DNA from 3 places in the Mesobacillus boroniphilus genome. Region 1 is predicted to be linked to each of the others. Evidence: a T-box and tRNA genes for the amino acid it is inferred to sense, from the RefSeq annotation. Region 1 holds a T-box; the other regions hold tRNA genes.
What was found. A T-box is a leader RNA that pairs with one kind of tRNA and senses whether it is charged. The one in region 1 lies ahead of argS (arginine--tRNA ligase), so its partner is inferred to be a tRNA-Arg.

Region 1 (6,914 bases):
AAATGAAGGACTCTATTTTTACTCACCGTCTCCTCCGGCGTTTAAGATTTGTACATTTGTCTCCAGATCTTCAAAACGCTGACTCTGTTCTGCTAACTGGATTTTTATTTGATTCAATTCCTCTTTTACTTCGCTCAGTTCAGCTGAAAGATGTTCGATCTCAAGTCTTAAGTTGGGGGATTCAGGATTTTCATCTTTAATCTCTGACTGATTTAGGGCCCTGGAGAGTAATGATAAAGTAGTTGGATTTACAAAACTTTGTGCAGACTTCACCAGGGAGTTAAGGGTATCTGCATTTAATTGATTTTTCACAGCTGGGATATTATTCTCTGTTACATTCTCCTTTGTATCTTCTGGTAATTTCTTAATAATTGCCTCGGTAAAATTAAGTATTTCACTCAATGAGGGATCTTTTTTTAAGCGGTCAATATGCGGCTTTATTTCCTTATCATTCATAAAATACACCCTTTCTATCATTTATTAAGATCTCCCCGGCTATTACCGGTATAGCCAGGGAGACTGTAAGGAACTTCAGGTCACAAATCTTTCAAAGAGATTAAGCAGCTCCGTTTTCTACAGCAATTACTTCGCCGATGCAAGTGTATAGGACATCAGCTAAAGCATCCTGACCCAACAAAATCGCAACGACTAAAGCAAGCGCCAACAAAAGAACAACAATCGAAGTGATTAACATCTCTTCACCCCTTCCTTAAAGAAGATAGGTAAGATCCGAACCTTACAACAACATATTATGTAAAAAAGTCGGACGAGCATCAGCTTGTATATCATAGAAGAATAAAGACGGGCTGCCCTTTTATCAAAACAATAGGAAATTGTTTGAAAAATAATACGGTTTCTTATATGGTGGAGTTAGAAAACCAAGGAGGGATCGTTTAATTGTCTGAGCCAATCGCCTTAACGAAGATAACAGTGTTCCAAAAAGATACTCCAAACAAAATCAGAGAGGCTTATATTGATGGGTTTAGTGAGCCATTGCTTTTTGGCGTCCATGGTGGTGTAAAGCAGTTCTATGGTGTGAATCCAGAAGTAGAATATCCATCAACGCTTGACCATATTGTTTCCGCAGCAGGCGGCTGACTGGTAGGAACCCTATCTGGCGCGCTGGAGGCGCGTAAAATACCAACTTCCCCCGATAAAGTTCTGGCAAAGGTGCAAGGTACAATTGAAGCACCAGAAGGAGTATTGAAAATAACGAAAATCAGCTGCCACTATGAACTTAAGGTCCCGGCCGGTAAAAGTGAAGCTGCCGAAAGAGCATTAAATGTTTTCGAACAAGGATGTCCAGTTGCACAAACATTAAAAGGCTGTATCCAGTTCACACATACTTGGGAGATTGAAGAATACTAGTGAAATGAGCCCACATCTTAAAAAGATGTGGGCTCATTTTTACTTATAATGGAAAAAGGAGAAAATATGTGTCACACTTTTCAAACTGCTTCGACTAATCGTATAGATAGCGGAAATGAGGTGGGGGAAATTAAGGATAATATTAAAGAACAACAGGTAATGGAATGGTATGAGATATATTATAAAGATATTTACCGGTTTATTTTTTACATGATGGGAGACCGTCAATGCTGCGAGGACTTGGTACATGACACTTTTTTGCGTGCCTTTAAATCCTTTGAGAAATTCGAAAATAGAACGAACGTGAATACCTGGCTTTTTAGTATAGCAAAGTATCTCGTAATAGATGAAATACGCAAGAGAAGAAGAAAGAGGGTTTTTTCATTATTTTCCAAAGACCCAGAGATCCAGTCACCTTTTAACATTGAACAGTATATTGAAAACAAAGATACGATAGAGAGAACATTGGAAGCAATCCAGCAGCTTAAACCAAACTACAGACTTGTGATTACTTTGAAAAAAATTGAAGAGTGTTCTACAAAGGAAATTGCTGAAATCCTGGGATGGTCTGAATCAAAAATCAGAAAAACATTATCTAGAGGGTTAGCTGCATTGAAAAAAAAGAATGATGAGGAAGGGGGCGGATATTTTGAGAAGAGACTCTGATAAAAATTGGGATCTCCTTAGGTCAGTCACTCCGGGAGAAGAGGAAAAAAATAGGATGAGAAATAAAATCAAGTCATCGATCGGTACACAAGCTGGACAAAAAGAGAAATATAGAATTATTGAGTGGAAAAACATTGTGCTTACCGCACTCTTTTTATTCATTTCCGCAGGTTTGCTGATCCAGTTGCAAAAGCATTATCAATATACCGAACGGATAGGTCAGTCACATACGATAAATGATTTGAGCTTTAAATGGGATTTAGAAAGTGTATATAGCGAAAAGAAAGAGGGGGATTTTGCTTTTTTTGAAGAAGGCAACCCTGAACAAGTCGGAATGGCTGGGTTTGTCACTGATGGAGAGAAAGATAAAATCATCAATACCAGGGCTATGAATATGGCAAAGGAAATGGACAACTTTCCATATCCAACAACTTTGTATATCGAACACGTTAAAATGATGGATGTGAGCCTCCGATACCATTTCTTCGTGGAGGCAGGCCAGGAGACCATTCATTTCAGTTTTGACTATCCAAAGCTTGAATACGCGGAAATCTTCCAGATCATTTCATCTTTAGATTTCTTTAAACCGAAACCATATCGTCATGATCAGCAGCTTTATGTTACCCATGGTTACGGAAATCTTCCTTATCCAGTTGGCTTAAAACCAGTAGAACTTACCGGGAACACAGAAAAATACGTATGGGAACAAGGGAGCCATTCCCAAAACTATAGCGATTATTTGGATAAGATTAAATCGACAGGAGGATGGAAGCAAATTAACGATGGCGGTTCGTCACATACTTTTGAATCGAATGATGGATTGGAAATCGTTAATATCTCAATCATTGGACAAGAAATTATTTATATATATTCTTATCCAAACAGAGAGGAATAAAGGATTCTATAATTAACTTCTCTTTTTTGATATAAAAAGGGTTTTCTTTATAAAGGAAAGAATTATTAATTATAGGCTGTTTTCGTAGGATTGTTGTTAAAATCCTAATGCCGATTTTAACGCAATATAATGCTATTTTGCGGTTCGGTATTTTGTTTGCATGCTCTTTTCTCATAAAAAGGGCTGCTTTGAGAAGAAAAATAGTTCATTCACTCCTATTTTGTAGTCAATAGCAACAAAGTTTGAGAAAAGAGCCTAATTATAAAACCTTGTTGTATAGAAGGAGAATCCATGTGATTGATTTAGTGCGAGTGAAACAAGAGGATGAAGTAATTCTTCAAAATTTAATTCAATTTTATATTTATGAGTTTACCGTTTTTCAGGATATCAAGCTTGAAGAGAATGGCAGCTTTGCTCCGTTTGATTTGAAGCCGTATTTGAATGAAGCTGATTTACATGCTTTTTTTATAATTCATGATGGGGAACTTGCAGGTTTTGCTATGGTCGAAAGCGGAAATCCCAATGTCATTCTTGAGTTTTTTATCATGAGGAAATTCTACCGTAGGGGATTTGGCAAGATTGCGGCCATCAAGCTGTTCGACCAATTCCCTGGAAAATGGAGTATTACCCAGGTAGAGAAAAATGAGCCGGCGAGAAACTTTTGGCGGAAAGTGATTGGCGATTATACTGGCGGTAATTATATTGAAATGTTTGATGATCACAATCGTTCAATCCAAGAATTCGTCACAGGATTAAACGTTAAGTAGATTTTTGAAAACTTATCTTTGTAATATCGATAGATTCCCAAAATTAATGATTGCAAAATAACTTGGTCGTTGTTTATAATGGTAAAAATATCTAATCGATGATGAAGAGAGTAATTATTCTAGCTTGCTACAGCGAGCCAGGGACGGTGGAAGCCTGGTGCAGGAGAATAATGAAGCGCACTTTTGAGATGCCTGCCTGAATGGAGTATGGCTGGCCGGGATTTACCCGTTATCAATGAAAGAAGGTTCCGAACTTTGGAACAATTGGAGTGGTACCGCGGGAAAACTCTCGTCTCTTATATAGAGACGGGAGTTTTTTATTTTTTAGGGGGTTATTTAATGGATTATGTAAAACTGTATTCAGAATTGCTTGCCGCTGAGATAGATGGGGTTCTTTCTTCTTATGAAATAGAGCGGTTAATCGAGAAGCCGAAATTCTTGCACCAGGGAGACTTAGCTTTTCCGTGCTTCCAACTGGCAAAAACCATGAGAAAGCCACCAGTTGAAATTGCCAAAGAGATAAGTGCACGATTGCAAAGCCGAGCTGTTGGATCAATAGAACGTTTCGAACCAGTCGGCGCGTATATAAATGCGTTTTTAAATAAGACAGAAGTTGCCAAAGACCTTTTATATGAAATTCGGCAAAAGAAGAATCATTATGGTGACCTTGATATTGGTGAAAATCAGACTGTGACAATTGATCTTTCATCTCCCAATATCGCGAAACCCTTTTCCATGGGCCATCTGCGGTCAACTGTTATAGGGAATTCACTATCCCTTTTATATGAAAAATGCGGATACAAGACAGTGAAAATCAACCATCTAGGAGACTGGGGAACTCAGTTTGGCAAACTCATCACGGCGTATAAACTTTGGGGCAAAGAGGAAAAAGTGAAGGAGAACCCGATACAGGAGCTGCTTGCGCTCTATATAACATTTCATGAAGCCGCAGAAAGTCAACTAGAGCTTGAACAAGAGGGTCGCGACTGGTTCAGGCGTCTGGAAAATGGGGATGCTGAAGCACTTAAGCTTTGGAAATGGTTCAAGGATGAATCATTGAAGGAGTTTAAGAAGATATATGACCTTATGGGGATTGAATTTGATTCATATGCTGGAGAAGCTTTTTATAATGACAAAATGGAACCAATCGTTGAAATGCTAAGAGAAAGGGGGCTGCTTGAAGATTCTGATGGTGCACAAGTAGTTAAATTGGATGACACAGAACTTCCACCATGTCTTATAAAAAAGTCGGATGGCGCAACCTTGTACGCTACACGAGATTTAGCTGCAGCATTGTACAGGTTCGAAGAGTATTCTTTTGTGAAATCTATATATGTAGTTGGTAATGAGCAAACCCTTCACTTTAAACAGTTAAAAGCAGTGCTTACAAAAATGGACTTACCTTGGGCGGATGGTATTACTCATGTTCCGTTTGGCATGATGTTAAAGGACGGCAAGAAAATGTCCACAAGAAAAGGCAAGGTAGTTCTGCTTGAAGGTGTTCTAAAAGATTCCATTCAGTTGGCGGAAAAGAATATAGAAGAAAAAAATCCTTCTTTGGCTAATAAAACTGATATTGCGAAAATGGTCGGTACCGGAGCAATTGTTTTTCATGATCTTAAGAATTTCCGTATGAACGATATCGAATTCGTCCTGGAAGAGATGTTAAAGGTCGAAGGCGAAACAGGACCTTATGTTCAATATACAAATGCCCGGGCACAATCGTTGTTGAAAAAGGGGGGATTTGAAGATACGAATGGGGACGACAATCTGGCAGCTGTTGCTGAATGGCCAGTAATAACTGAGCTTCAATCATTCCCGTATATAATCGAGAGAGCGATCGAGAGAAATGATCCATCACAAATTGCTAAATATGTCCTTAATCTGTCCAAGGCCTTTAATAAATACTACGGAGAAGTCCGGATTCTTGGAGATGATACAGAAAAGAATGCACGACTCCAATTGGTCCATGCTGTTAGTATTGTCCTTGAAGAAGGACTTAGAATGCTTGGCATCAAAGCTCCAAAAGAAATGTAGAAAGAGTCCCTGGATTATATCAGGGACTCTAATTAGTTTCAATTGTGTTCTATATAATTGGCGAATATTTCACCAGCGGAGTCGCTGTACTTTAATTCTACATCTGTTTCATCAAAAAACCATGTATCGTTTGCTTCGACATAAAAGGTAATTCCATCAATCTCTTGCTGTTCGGCGGCAATATCGGGTGCTTCAAGCGAGAATGCCAGGCTATAGCCCTTATTCTTGTCGCCAAACCCGGCATATAGAGGGTAAAGGCGGATGTGAAACGGTTTTGGTGAATCAAATTCCTTTTCAAACCATTTGTATGCGTTTTGATCAATCTTAATTGTCATCTTAGCACCATCCTTTCGTTAGTTTTATTGTAAAACCTGAAAGGTACTGGTTGCCGTGCTTTATGTCACAGTTTTGGAGATGTCATGAAAGTGTCAAAAAAAACAAAAAGCGCAAGCGCCTCGTTCAGCCGCGACAAGCGATGGAGGTCCGCCCAGTGAAGTCGCTCTTTGACTTCACTGGGCGGACCTCAACTGAAATGTATAGCCGACTGCCCAGAAACGCAGAAACTGGAGACTCCGACAAAGAAACGCTTTTTGCTTCTGCCAGTGGAGTTGAAATTTCGGAGTTTCTAGGAGGCGACCCTAGACAAGCGTCTCGAGGAGTTAGGAGCCGCAGCTAGACAAGCACCTCGAAGGGCTAGGCGCTGGAGCTAGACAATGATCTTAGTGCAAAAAAACCTTCTTATAAAATAAAAAACAGCTCCCAAAACGGGAGCTGAAGAATTTTAAACTGTTATACCCTTTTTCCGTATTGCTTCTGGAATATAGACACAGAATGGTTCACTACCCATATAATCTCCCGTCACTGCGTAGGTTCTGGAGCGTGAACCCCCGCAGACAAAACGGAATTCGCATACTCCGCACTTACCCTTATATTTGTCAGGATTTCGCAAGTCTTTGAAAATAGGGGAGTTTCGATATATTTCAGCCAAAGGCTTTTCCCGAACATTCCCGCCAACAAGTGGCAGCAGTCCTGAAGGCATGACATCACCAGTATGGGAAATGAATAAAAATCCGTTTCCGTCATTTACTCCTTTAGGTGCTCGTTTTAAGCCATCAATCATAGAAGCCATATCTTTAGTCAAGGTATCCTCATAACGGATCCCTTCTTCTTTATTAACCCTA
Region 2 (6,914 bases), on a different contig from region 1:
CACATCGCCAGATTTTTCGAGAAAGACTATCATACCCGTGTGACCCACCGTGATATCGATAAAAGGCAGGGACATATAAAATGATGACGGATGGACTGCCAAAAATCGTCATCATCGGGGGTGGAACGGGTCTCCCTGTCCTGCTGCGGGGCTTGAAAAAACACCCAGTCGACATCACTGCGATTGTCACGGTTGCTGATGATGGCGGCAGCTCTGGCCGATTGAGGGAGGATATGCAAATTCCTCCACCGGGGGATATCCGGAATGTCCTTGCAGCACTTTCAGATGTGGAGCCGTTGATCGAAGAGATGTTCCAGCACCGATTCAATACAGCCAATGAATTGTCCGGCCATTCGCTTGGCAATCTAATCTTGGCCGCGATGACGTCGATCACCGGCAATTTTGTTCATGCGATACAGGAAATGAGCAAGGTCCTGAATGTGCGCGGGAAAGTACTGCCGGCGGCAAACAGGAGCGTTATGCTTAATGCGGTGATGGAGGATGACAGCATCGTCAGGGGAGAATCCAAAATACCTTACTCCGGAAAAAGGATCAAAAGGGTCTTTTTGAATCCAGAAGGAGTAAAGCCATTGCCTGAAACTCTCCAGGCCATCAGGGAAGCTGATTTGATTGTGATCGGGCCGGGCAGTTTGTATACTAGCATACTGCCGAATTTGCTCGTAAAGAGACTTGGCAAGGAAGTTTGCAAAGCCAAAGCACGCAAGGTGTATATTTGCAACCTGATGACCCAGGCAGGGGAGACACATGATTTTGCTGCCAGTGATCATATTAAAGCAATCTATGACCACATGGACTGTGCTTTTATTGATACGATTCTTGTGAACAGTGAGACAATCCCGCCGGATGTTGAACTACGTTATAAGGAAGAGCTTGCCCAGCCTGTCCATTTTGACCTTGACCGGCTGATGTCATTAGGGATTGAAGTCGTCCAGGATGAAATCGCTGAGCTGGATGGCAATGTCATCAGGCATGACACGAAAAAAGTTTCAGAAATTTTATATTCTATGATAATAAATGAAACCAAAAAGAGATATAACGCGTAAATATATGATGCAAGCGTTTGTCTCTTTTGAATGCATTGAGCAAAAAAATAAAAAAGACAGCTGCTGCGCTGGCTTGCCAGGGTGTCAGCGCTAAATAACAGGGGGTGAGAAGGTGTCGTTCGCTTCGGAAACAAAAAAGGAACTCACGAATATAGACGTGAAGGGCTGCTGCGCCGACGCGGAACTGTCCGCTTTAATCCGGATGAATGGTTCCCTTTCCTTCTCAAATCGCAAACTCATCGTAGACATACAGACGGAAAATGCCGCGATTGCCAGGCGTATCTATACCTTGATCAAAAAAAGTTATCAGGTTCAGGTAGAGCTCCTTGTGCGCAAAAAGATGCGGCTGAAAAAAAATAATGTTTATATTGTCCGCCTTAAGGAATCAGCCAGGGAAATTCTGGAGGATTTAAAGATATTAGGAGAAGGTTTTGAAATAATTTATGACATATCGCCTGAACTAGTGAAAAAGAAATGTTGTAAGCGTTCTTATCTAAGAGGCGCTTTCCTTGCGGGAGGTTCTGTGAACAACCCGGAAACATCCTCCTATCATTTGGAGATTGCCTCCATGTATCAGGAACATAATCACTCATTATGTGAGCTGATGAATACGTTCGGGTTGAACAGTAAAACGCTTGAGCGAAAAAAAGGCTTCATCACATATTTGAAGGAAGCGGAAAAAATCACTGAGTTTTTGAACATCGTTGGTGCACATAATGCGTTGCTGCGATTCGAGGATATCCGGATTGTCCGCGACATGAGAAACTCGGTTAATCGCCTCGTGAATTGTGAAACAGCTAACTTGAATAAAACAATTGGTGCTGCACTACGACAGGTAGAGAATATCCGCTTCATAAGGGATACAGTCGGCCTGCAAATTTTACCGGAAAAGCTGAGGGAAATCGCTCAGCTCCGTGTCGATTACCAGGATGTCACCCTTAAAGAGTTGGGCGAGATGGTAAGCGGTGGAACAATCAGCAAATCAGGAATCAATCACCGGCTGCGAAAGATCGATGAAATTGCGGATAAACTGCGTGCCGGACAAATTACAAATAAATAGAGGGTTAGAGGAGGAAAAGCAATGGTGGAAAAACAGGTGGAAGTAAAATTGAAAACTGGTTTACAGGCTCGCCCTGCGGCGTTGTTCGTGCAAGAAGCAAACAGGTTCTCATCTGATATATTTCTAGAGAAGGACGGAAAAAAGGTGAACGCGAAGAGCATCATGGGATTGATGAGCCTTGCCGTTAGTGCTGGCGCATCCGTGAACCTGATCGCAGAAGGCAATGATGAGGAAGAAGCAGTGGAAAAGCTCGCTGAATATATCCAGAAAGAAAACTAATCCTATAAAATAAGGTTGAAAAAACAAAAACTCGCTCCCTTTAAAGAGCGAGTTTTTAAATCGGATTATTTATCCTTCTTTTCTTCAAGCACATTGCGAGTGATGATCTGGTCAACAAGACCATATTCCTTCGCACGGTCAGCAGTCATGAAGTTGTCACGGTCAGTATCTTTCGAGATGACTTCAAGTGGCTGGCCAGTACGCTCAGAAAGGATTGTATTCAGCTTTTCACGAAGGAAAAGAATGCGCTTCGCAGCGATTTCAATTTCTGTCGCCTGTCCCTGAGCACCACCCAGTGGCTGGTGAATCATGACTTCTGCGTTCGGAAGTGCATAACGCTTCCCTTTTGTACCAGCAGCGAGAAGGAATGCACCCATGGAAGCAGCCATACCGATACATATTGTTTGGACATCTGGCTTGATGAACTGCATAGTATCGTAGATTGCCATACCGGCAGTGATGCTGCCGCCCGGGCTATTAATGTAGATGGAGATGTCTTTTTCCGGATTTTCAGCTTCCAGGAAAAGCAACTGAGCTACGATTGAGTTGGCAACATTGTCATCAATCCCGCTTCCCAGCATAATGATGCGATCCTTTAAAAGGCGGGAATAAATATCATATGCCCTTTCGCCCCGATTCGTTTGTTCAATGACTGTAGGAATCAAGTTCATGTTTGTTTTCCTCCTTTAACGTAAAGATCATTTACTGCCCTTAAAAAAGCAGTTACTGCCTTTATAAAGGCAAATTGCAGGCTGGCATAAACTGGTTCGTTTGCCAGAACACCTATGTAGTTTCATGATACACGCATGGTCAATAAAGGTCAAACGAATCGCTTGCATAGTCTGCAGAAACTGTTCGACAATAATATATATTCCAATTTACTGTACCGTATCCATCTTACCCAAGATTGTCATTTTTAAACAACCTTACTGGCTGCCCTTCCAAAAAATCATTCTTGCAAACCGGGAAAACTTAACCTATAATAGGTAAGCGTAACGCTAACTTGTAACATGCCCTCGTGGTGCAACGGATAGCACGTAAGATTCCGGTTCTTGAGATGTGGGTTCGATTCCTGCCGAGGGCGTCATTAAAATCCCGCTGAGTCCAATTTTGGCTCAGCGGGATTTTTTTTATTTTCAGCCACTACAATATGTGGATTTTCCTATTACTTTCAAAATAGTGTATACGACTAGGAGCATTCACCTAAACAAGCATTTGCTCTCTTTCATAGAGCAATAGAGAGGTGCATTTCCACCTCAATATTTTATGAAAGGAAGATGTAAATGCCACATTTTAAGTTATTGCAGCAAGTGCCTGACACGTGCTTTGAACCAGTTTTGATTGAAGTTGATGATGCAACGTTTCATATACTTTGCTGGATATCGAACGTTTTGGCACAGGTTATAGGTGGATTTACCGCATCGACAAAATAGACGCTGAAAGCGCTTTGAGTGATTGGGTATTAGGAATTGATGCACCTTGTCTAGATTTTATTGGCGAGGCTTTTATTAGTGAGGTTTTCACTGGAGATGATCTGGCAGATTTGATTCCATTGGACGAAGTTACAAGTGGTGAAACCTTTGAAAATCCTGGCACTGCCCCAGACCCTTGCCCTGAGGGATCTCCATGTAGTGAAGGTCTGCGGGTAACTGGTTTTAAATTTGATGATTTGGGAACAGAACAACCAGAAGGGCTTGGCTTTTTAGAAGCTGGCAGTTCCTAATTATTCGCCTTTGTCTTTAACCTGCCGCCAGTAGTCGATGAGGAAGTATGTGCAGCACTAAAATTTGGACCACTTGAAGCTTGCGGTGTTATTTGCGGTCCAGCATGTATCATATGCCCAGATGCTTGCGTATGCCCAGAAGAAGATATCGACACTTTTGATTGCACAGCAACAGTTCCTGAAAATTCGACATGTTTCACAATCCCGGAAGCTGTACCTACCGAAGTTTTACATGCAATATTGATGATAATCCATTCCCAGAAGAAACACTTACATGTGAGGATATTGACATTATCATCAACTCTGAAACAGTGAATGATGCAAGCACAAGTGCTGTTATCAACTATACAGTTGAGTTGCCTGAGTGTGTAGTACCTGAAGAAGAACCGCCAGTAGTAGGAGCACAACCTGGAAATTATTGTCCGCCTGCGCCAACTACTCCTATCCGCAATACTCAAATTAGAAACACTCCAGCCGTAAACAGATCTATCAGACGCAGAAGGTAACATGAAATCTTAGGAAAGCAGCGGAATCTTAGAGGATCCGGCTAAAATTTGCTGCTGAAAGCCTCTTGCCTGATTTCAGGCAAGAGGTTTTTTATATACACGAAGTAGATGTCATACCAAATTCTTTCCATACACGAAAGCCTGTTTATCATGTAAAATGATTGCAGGGGTGATTTTGATGGATTTGAAAGCTGGTTTATGGCAAAAACAGACGTTAAAATTGGCGATGACTCAGGAGCTGACCCAGGCAATCGCACTCTTGCAATACTCAGCACAGGAGCTTGCGGCATTTCTTGAAGCTAAATCAATGGAAAATCCCCTGATGCAAGTAGACTTTAAAAACATCTCTCATTTTGATGCCAGTATGGACCGTACACGAAAAACGAAAAGAAAGACATTCGAACGGGACCAGAAAAACTTGATTGAGCAGATTGGCTCGGGTGAGAGTGACACGCTCGAAGACTATCTACTTTCTCAATTGAATTTGCTAAAAGCGTTGCCTGAAGAAAAGTTGATTTTACAAGTATTGATTGAAAACATAGATGAAAACGGTTACTTGACCATTGAAAGAGAAAACCTCGGGGAAAAGTTCGGAGTGGAGGAAGAAATCATCGATTCCGCTTTCTTCAAACTCCAGTCATTGGACCCGGCTGGTATTGCGGCAAAGGACCTTCAGGAGTGCCTGTTGCTTCAATTAATAAGACAAAGCCGGACATCAGAAAATGAACTGGCAATAACGATTATCCGCGACCACTTCCTTCTTTTTGCCGAGAAAAAGTGGAAGGCAATTGCGAAAATGCTGAACGTTGGTTTGAAGGACATCCAGAAGGTCCATGACGATATCCAGCAGCTGAATCCAAAACCAGGTGCGACTTTCCAGCGTGAAAAATCTGCCTATATTGTGCCTGACGTGGTAGTCAAGCGTGATGGTGACGAGCTTTCAGTCAGCGTGTTTGACGCGCTGATTCCGAAGGTTTCCTTTAATGACGGATATTTCAGACAGCTATCTGGGCACCGGGACCCTGAAGTGAATAAATTCCTTCAGGAAAAGCAGGGGGATTACCAGTGGATTCAGCGCAGCCTGGAACAAAGGAAGGAAACGCTGCTGAAAGTATCGATGAAAATCATTGAAAAGCAGCGGGATTTCTTTTTGATCGGATCTGCCCATCTGAATCCTATGACGATGAGGGAAGTTGCCGATGAGCTCGAAATCCACGAATCGACTGTAAGCCGCACTGTCCGGGAAAAATACATGCAGACACCATCCGGCACATACGAATTGAAATCATTTTTTACAAGTGCGATAGCCACGACAGAGAATGACCAGGCTTCCTCACAAAAAGTAAAAGCAGCAATCGAGCACTATATTAAAGAAGAAGATAAAAAGAAGCCCATTTCAGATCAAAAACTAGTAGAAATGCTTGAGGAACGAGAAGGAATGGTCGTCTCACGCAGAACAGTCGCAAAATACAGGGACCAGTTGGGCATACCATCATCGTCGAAGCGGAAACGATTTGATTAGAATTGGTAAACTCTTCCGTTTTGCGAATGAATAGTGATTATTTGCGAATAAGTATATTTTTTTGCGAATAAAGCTCCTGGATTTGCGAACAAAATTCTTTTTTTGCGAACAAAGCACCTAAATCTGCGAATAACCACCAAAGTAGGCTAAGAAACCAGTCTAAGGAGACTAAAATGAAAAAAACAGTCAAACTCTACTCACGTCCGCGCTGCCATTTGTGCGAAACGGCACGCGAAATCCTGGAGGAACTCCAGCAAGATTGGAATTTTACAATAGAAGAGATCAATATCGACCTTGATGACAAGCTTGTCGAGAAGTATGGAATTATGATTCCTGTTGTAGAATTGGACGGCGAAGAGCTGCAATATGGCATTGTGAACAAAAAGTTCATAAGTGAAGCGTTTTCACGAAAAAACCTTGAGTTTATAAGTTGATTAAGGTTTTCACTCCTGTTAAAATGAAATTTGTAGCAGGGGTGATTTTTTTTACCGCAAGTGGGACATAATATGTCTTGGCGGGACATTTGAAGTCCAACACTAAAAGGAGAATATCAACATGGACCATTCGCTCATTGATATTCAAAAAAGAATATTGCCCGATTTACTGCAAGTTATGCAAAAACGATACCTCATCCTGCAGTACATAAACGTGATGCAGCCAGTCGGCAGGAGAAACCTTTCAGTTAGCCTCAATCTAACTGAGCGGGTATTGCGTTCTGAAGTGGAGTTTTTGAAAGACCAGAATCTGATTTCGATGTCGG
Region 3 (6,914 bases), 730 kb from region 1:
AGCCGGGCGCGAGGACAGCAATCAAGGTAACGGACAATTATAAAATCGGCATTATCGGAACTGAAGGCACTGTGAAAAGCCGTGCCTACGAGCATGCGTTGAAATCTATCAACCGTAAGACTGCCATTGAAGCACTCGCTTGCCCTAAATTCGTGCCGCTTGTAGAAAGTGGGGAATATGATGGACGGGTCGCGAAGAAAGTGGTGACTGAGACCCTACAGCCGTTAAAAGGGCAGGGGCTTGATACATTGATCCTGGGATGCACCCACTATCCTTTGCTCGAGCCGCTCATTAAGGAAGTTATGGGTCCTGAGGTCAAAGTGATCAGTTCCGGCGAGGAAACAGCGCGCGAGGTAAGCACGATCCTCGGCCATAACGACATGTTTGCTGACAGGGAAGACCTTCCGGAGCATTCATATTACATGACAGGCTCCAGAACGATTTTTTCCTCCATAGCATCCCAGTGGCTGGAGAGGCCGATTGAAATCGTTGAGAAAATTAAATTAGGATAATCATGGCTTCCGGAAACGGAGGTCTTTTTATTTGCAGTTTAATTCTTTTTATTCTCAAAAATCTTCCCAAAAGACGGTCTAAAATATCCAAAGGCTCGTATACATATTAGTACAAACTGTCTTTGGAGGGATTTATATGTCAAAAAATAAAAAGGCTGTGGTCGTTACAGCTGCTACATTGGCAACTACGGTATTCCTATCTGGCTGTGGACTGTTCGGGGGCGAGGAAAAGAAGAAAATAGATCCTCCCCAGGATGTAACTTTCATGGAAGATGGGGAGACGCTTGATGAAAATGTTTCTACAGAAACAAAAGAGGATGGAAAAGAAGCTGTTGAGACGTCCATCCAGACAGAACTGTATTTGATCGACAAAAACGGGTATGTCGTTTCACAGACATTGGGCCTTCCTAGAACAGAAAGTGTCGCCAAACAGGCACTGGAATACCTTGTGATGAATGGACCTGTCGAGCAAATGCTTCCAAATGGCTTCAGGGCCGTCCTTCCAGCTGACACACAAATGACAGTGAACATCGAGGACGGAACCGCAACAGTTGATTTTTCAAAAGAATTCGCAACCTATAAAAAAGAGGATGAGAAGAAGATCCTACAGGCTGTGACATGGACGCTTACCCAGTTCGACACAGTCGATGAAGTGAAGCTTCAGATGAATGGCACGCCTCTTGAAGCTATGCCTGTAGGCGGTACTCCGATTGGAGGAGAATTGAGCCGTGCGGATGGCATTAACGTGGATAATTCCGATGTCGTTGATATCACAAATACTAAAGCAGTCACGGTTTATTATATTGGCGGTGAGGAAGGCGCGTATTATTATGTTCCTGTAACAAAGCGCGTCAGCAATGATGTTAAGGATAACATTACCGCAATCGTAAACGAGCTTGTTGAAGGTCCTGCGTATGCATCCAATCTTCTGTCGGAATTCCAGTCTGGTGTGAAGCTGCTTGACACACCTATGGTTGAGGATGGAAAGGTAACTCTGAACTTCAATGAATCGATTTACGGTAACTTTGAAGAAAAAATGGTTTCTAAACACCTGCTAAATTCACTTGTACTGTCATTAACAGAACAGACGGGCGTTGAGAGTGTTGCCCTTACGGTGGATGGGAAGGCAGATGTATTGACAGAGTCGGGGGAAAAACTGGCTGAGCCGGTTACAAGGCCTGAAAAAGTAAACACAGGTAGTTTTTAATAGCAAAATTTTGATATACTAATTAAAGACATTCAAAGAGGCAGGCGTATTTCCTGCCTCTTATTTATTGTTTTTTCCAGGCAGCCTGCCTGCCTTTTATCATGCTAAGGAGGGCTTTTTAAATGCGATTTGATGGGCGTGAACCCTTGCAATTAAGACCGATACATATTGAAACTGATTATTTAAAACATCCAGAAGGTTCTGTGTTGATCGCTGTTGGAGATACGAAAGTGATATGTACTGCCAGCATCGAGGAACGCGTTCCTCCGTTCATGAGGGGTGAGGGGAAAGGATGGATTACGGCAGAGTATTCTATGCTGCCGCGTGCTACAGAACAGAGGAATATACGTGAAGCGGCAAAAGGCAAGATTTCCGGAAGGACGATGGAAATCCAGCGCTTGATCGGCAGAGCGCTGCGCGCAGTCGTAAATCTTGAGGCTATAGGCGAGCGTACTGTTTGGGTCGATTGTGATGTTATCCAGGCAGATGGCGGTACCCGTACTGCTTCAATCACAGGAGCTTTTGTAGCGATGGCTATGGCTCTTGAGAAGCTGAGCAAGCAAAAGAAATTGTCAGCTTTTCCTGTTACTGATTTTCTAGCTGCGACGAGTGTTGGGGTTTTGAAGAACGGCGAGGTTGTTGTTGATTTGAATTATGTCGAGGATTCCGCTGCTCATGTCGACATGAATGTTGTCATGACAGGCAATGGCGAATTCGTTGAGTTGCAGGGGACTGGAGAAGAAGCTACTTTTTCATACAGCCAGCTGCAGGAACTTTTAAAGGCAGCACAAGAAGGTATAACAGAACTCTTCGAAAAACAGAAGGAAGCACTAGGCGAAGAATTGGCAGCCAAGATCGAGGGTGCAAAACAGAGATAGGGGAGATCTCAAAATGGAATCAGTCATAATCGCGACAAAAAATAAAGGAAAAGCAAAAGAGTTCGAGAAGCTTTTTTTGCCAAAAGGGTTGGTGGTAAAAACTTTGCTCGATTACGCAGAGATTGAAGATGTAGAAGAAACAGGCTCAACTTTTGAGGAGAACGCCATCTTAAAAGCGGAGACAATCGCTAATAATCTTGGTGTACGAGTGATTGCGGATGATTCTGGGCTTGAAATTGACGCATTGGAAGGACGTCCAGGGGTGTATTCGGCACGTTACGCAGGTTCTGAAAAAAATGATGAAAACAACATCGACAAAGTTCTTGATGAACTACAGGGTGTGCCAGAAAGTGAGCGTACCGCAAGATTCTGCTGCGCACTCGCAATGGCAGAGCCAGGTAAAGAGACATTGACTGTTTTCGGGACATGTGAAGGAAGAATCCTGAATGAAAGACGGGGTACCAATGGTTTTGGCTATGATCCGATTTTCTACGTAGAAACAGAGGGAAAAGCTATGGCCGAATTGGCTTCAGATGAAAAAAACAAAATCAGCCACCGGGCCAATGCGATCAGAAAACTGGATGATCTTCTACAAAAGCGTGGGGAAAGCCATGAGTAGGCTGCTGATTGTCAGTGATAGTCATGGGTCAACAGAGGTGCTTGAGGGAATTGAAAAGCTGCATGGCAATGATGTGGACTTGATGATTCACTGCGGTGACTCAGAGCTTTCTGAAAGCGATGCTGCTATTGTGAATTTCAATTCGGTGAAGGGGAATTGTGATTTTTATGGCAACTTTCCTGATGACGAAATTCATATGATAAATGGCGTGAAAATTTTTGTGACACATGGGCATCTATACTCAGTTAAGTCTACACTCGTAAACTTATATTATAAGGCAAAAGAACTGCAGGCAGATATCGTATGCTTTGGGCATTCACATTTGCTAGGAGCAGAAATGGTAGATGACGTACTTTTCATCAATCCGGGAAGTATAAGACTTCCACGCGGCAGGACTGAAAGAAGCTATGCGATCCTCGAGCTGGAAAACGGAAAAGCAATATTGCGGATCTATGACTATGGAAACGGTGAGATGACTGAGCTAAGGCAGGAGTTTTCACTTCACAAAACGAGCTAAAACTACTATAATGATTTTCTGAGGGGAGTCAGCAGGTTTCCCTCAGAAAAAAAGTTTTCATTTTTTATTGACATTTAGTTATTTGCCTAATATAATAAATCTTGTCTTTAAAAAACAACCAAGTCCCAGTAGCTCAGTTGGATAGAGCATACGCCTTCTAAGCGTACGGTCGGGAGTTCGAATCTCTCCTGGGACGCCATTTAAACTACATACCTTAACTCACCTTTTTGAAAGGTGAGTTTTTTTTGTCCTGCCCCCGGAAAATAATGATCTTACCCACTCGCGGGAAAGAAGACAAAATATGGGGTTAAAAGAAAAAATTTATTTTTTTATAAATGTGAATATATCAACAATGTAAGCGTATACAAATAAACTAACTAATCTAAATTATCAAATAATTTAGAAAAAGGGTGTTGACGAGGGTGAAAATTGGGCGTAAGATAATCCTCAAATAAAAAAAACAACTTGAATGCATCGAAAGCGTCACATAGTTTTATATTAATTTTTGGATAATGTAAAACTGTATTTTTTTAACCCGTGAATTTAATAATTTAAAGCGTCTATTCATTAAAGGAGTGTTTATTGTGCCCGATCAGTGGATCTACTTAAACGGTGAATTTGTCACCAAGGAAAATGCTAAGGTTTCGGTATATGATCATGGATTTTTATACGGAGACGGTATTTTTGAAGGGATACGGGTATACAGCGGCAATATTTTCAGGATGGAAGAACATATGGATCGACTATACCGGTCAGCAAAATCCATCATGCTGAACATGCCACACTCTAAGGAGGATTTCACTGACCTGGTTGTCGAGACAGTGGAACGGAATCAATTGAGAGATGCTTATATCCGGATCGTCGTTTCCAGGGGTGTAGGGGACCTTGGGCTCGATCCCTATAAATGCCCGAAAGCAAATGTGGTCGTCATTGTTGAGCCCCTGGCTATTTTCCCAAAAGAGTTATATGAGCGCGGACTGGATATTGTAACGGTCGCAACAAGAAGGAATCGTCCAGATGTCTTAAGCCCAAAAGTGAAGTCACTGAATTATTTAAATAATGTTCTTGTAAAAATCGAAGCACATCTGGCAAATGTAAGTGAGGCGCTCATGCTAAATGACCAGGGCTATGTTGCTGAAGGTTCTGCAGATAATATTTTTATCGTAAGAGGTAATAGCTTCCTCACTCCGCCAGGGTATGTAGGAGCACTAGAAGGAATCACCAGGAATGCGGTAATTGAGATCGCCAAAAATCTTGGGTACGAGGTCAAGGAGGAGCCATTTACCCGCCATGATGTATACACAGCCGATGAGGTATTCCTTACCGGGACTGCAGCAGAAGTAATTGCAGTCGTTAAAGTAGATGGCAGAGTCATCGGCGATGGAGTACCAGGACAGCATACACAAAATATCCTGCGTGAGTTCAGGGCAAGAGTTGTTGTAGATGGTATCCAGGTTTACCCGGAAAAAGCTCATCAAGTCAGTTGATTAAAGAATTTAGATTTCATACGAAAAGCAACAACGAAACAGTCTAATTTCATAAGGATAAAGCGAGGACAGGGACAAGTAATTTATCGCGATCAGCATGAACAGAGAGCCGGGATAGCTGGAAACCGGTGATGCCGCGATAAATGAACTCACCCTGGAGCACCAGTTTGAAAAGAATCTTAGTAAAACTGGTCGAGTGCTTGGCACTTGTTATCAAAACCGGCAGCTGTAGCTGTCACGAGTGCACGCATCATGCGTGAATAAGGGTGGTACCGTGGAAAAAGGAGATAAAGCCTATTCCATCCCTTTGCCTGGGCAACCTTAGGCATATGGAGATGGATAGGCTTTTTTATTTTGAAAAAAATACAGAAAGTTCAAAAATTGGAGGTTCGATAAATGGAAGCTGCCTTGAAGGAAACAAAGGCTAAAACGAGTGAAGTAAGCGGTGCCGATTTGCTGCTTAATGCGCTGGAGAAGGAAAACGTCGAAGTTATTTTTGGCTACCCAGGAGGGGCTGTCCTTCCGATTTACGACAAGCTCTATGATTCTAAAATTCTTCATGTGCTGCCAAGGCATGAACAGGGAGGGATCCATGCAGCGGAAGGATATGCGAGAATCAGCGGAAAACCAGGCGTAGTAATTGCTACATCTGGACCGGGAGCGACCAATATCATCACCGGCATTGCTGATGCGATGATGGACTCATTGCCGCTGGTAGTCATCACGGGCCAGGTCGCGACAGGGGTGATTGGTACAGATGCCTTCCAGGAAGCCGACATTCTTGGCATCACTACTCCTATTACGAAGTACAACTATCAAGTTAGGGATATTAAAGACATCCCGCGGATTATCAGGGAAGCATTTTATATTGCGACAAGCGGAAGACCTGGTCCAGTTGTCATCGATTTCCCAAAGGACCTTGCAGCGGGTGTAGCGGCAGTGCCAGTTGAGGAGGAAATCCATCTCCCTGGTTACCAGCCTACAATGGAGCCGAATTTCCTTCAGGTAAGAAAACTGTCCGAAGCAGTCAGCAGGGCAAAGCGGCCGGTCATTCTCGCAGGAGCAGGTGTCCTCCATGCGAAGGCGTCGAGCCTGTTAAAAGAATACGCAGAACAGCAGAACCTCCATGTTGTCCACACATTATTGGGGTTGGGGGGCTTTCCGGCAGGACATGATCTGTTCCTTGGAATGGCCGGGATGCATGGATGCTATGCAGCAAACATGGCGCTTTATAATTGCGACCTGCTGATCAATATCGGAGCAAGATTCGATGACCGGCTGACAGGAAACCTGAAGCATTTCGCTCCAAAAGCAATGGTTGCCCATATAGATATCGACCCAGCAGAAATCGGTAAAAATGTGCCAACGCAAATTCCGGTCGTTGGCGATGCAGGAGAGGCTTTAAGACAGTTGCTCAGACTGGGAGGCAGTCCGCCGGTGCAGGAGGAATGGACAGAAACGCTAACAGCCTGGAAAAAGGATTTTCCATATCATTACGAAAACAGTGACGCGCTAAAACCGCAAAAGGTTATGGAACTCCTTTATGAAAAAACGGCGGGCGAAGCGATTGTCGTTACCGATGTCGGCCAGCATCAAATGTGGGCAGCGCAATATTATCAGCTCCAGCACGCTGATCGATGGGTGACCTCAGGAGGACTCGGGACAATGGGGTTTGGACTTCCGGCAAGTATTGG

Region 2: it encodes a tRNA-Arg, which carries the amino acid that the T-box ahead of argS (arginine--tRNA ligase) is inferred to sense. The anticodon was not compared.
Region 3: it encodes a tRNA-Arg, which carries the amino acid that the T-box ahead of argS (arginine--tRNA ligase) is inferred to sense. The anticodon was not compared.

What each region holds. Positions count from the first base shown of each region.
Region 1 is NZ_QTKX01000001.1:1,574,311-1,581,224, reverse strand. It holds gene DYI25_RS08035 (hypothetical protein) at 19-456, opposite strand; gene DYI25_RS08030 (hypothetical protein) at 557-694, opposite strand; gene DYI25_RS08025 (hypothetical protein) at 898-1,098, shown strand; gene DYI25_RS08020 (OsmC family protein) at 1,099-1,368, shown strand; gene DYI25_RS08015 (RNA polymerase sigma factor) at 1,417-2,034, shown strand; gene DYI25_RS08010 (hypothetical protein) at 2,090-2,929, shown strand; gene DYI25_RS08005 (GNAT family N-acetyltransferase) at 3,223-3,696, shown strand; T-box leader at 3,786-3,996, shown strand; gene argS (arginine--tRNA ligase) at 4,036-5,733, shown strand; gene DYI25_RS07995 (HesB/YadR/YfhF family protein) at 5,772-6,068, opposite strand; gene DYI25_RS07990 (hypothetical protein) at 6,224-6,409, shown strand; gene DYI25_RS07985 (TIGR04053 family radical SAM/SPASM domain-containing protein) at 6,515-6,914, opposite strand, start outside.
Region 2 is NZ_QTKX01000002.1:601,757-608,670, forward strand. It holds gene rapZ (RNase adapter RapZ) at 1-84, shown strand, start outside; gene DYI25_RS15735 (gluconeogenesis factor YvcK family protein) at 81-1,064, shown strand; gene whiA (DNA-binding protein WhiA) at 1,177-2,124, shown strand; gene DYI25_RS15745 (HPr family phosphocarrier protein) at 2,146-2,403, shown strand; gene clpP (ATP-dependent Clp endopeptidase proteolytic subunit ClpP) at 2,469-3,074, opposite strand; tRNA gene DYI25_RS15755 (tRNA-Arg) at 3,416-3,487, shown strand; gene DYI25_RS15760 (hypothetical protein) at 3,776-4,126, shown strand; gene DYI25_RS15765 (hypothetical protein) at 4,318-4,632, shown strand; gene rpoN (RNA polymerase factor sigma-54) at 4,811-6,154, shown strand; gene DYI25_RS15775 (glutaredoxin family protein) at 6,328-6,588, shown strand; gene DYI25_RS15780 (sugar-binding transcriptional regulator) at 6,710-6,914, shown strand, end outside.
Region 3 is NZ_QTKX01000001.1:2,303,903-2,310,816, reverse strand. It holds gene racE (glutamate racemase) at 1-512, shown strand, start outside; gene DYI25_RS11825 (GerMN domain-containing protein) at 649-1,719, shown strand; gene rph (ribonuclease PH) at 1,842-2,597, shown strand; gene DYI25_RS11815 (XTP/dITP diphosphatase) at 2,611-3,216, shown strand; gene DYI25_RS11810 (metallophosphoesterase) at 3,209-3,733, shown strand; tRNA gene DYI25_RS11805 (tRNA-Arg) at 3,856-3,932, shown strand; gene ilvE (branched-chain-amino-acid transaminase) at 4,318-5,220, shown strand; T-box leader at 5,277-5,530, shown strand; gene ilvB (acetolactate synthase large subunit) at 5,617-6,914, shown strand, end outside.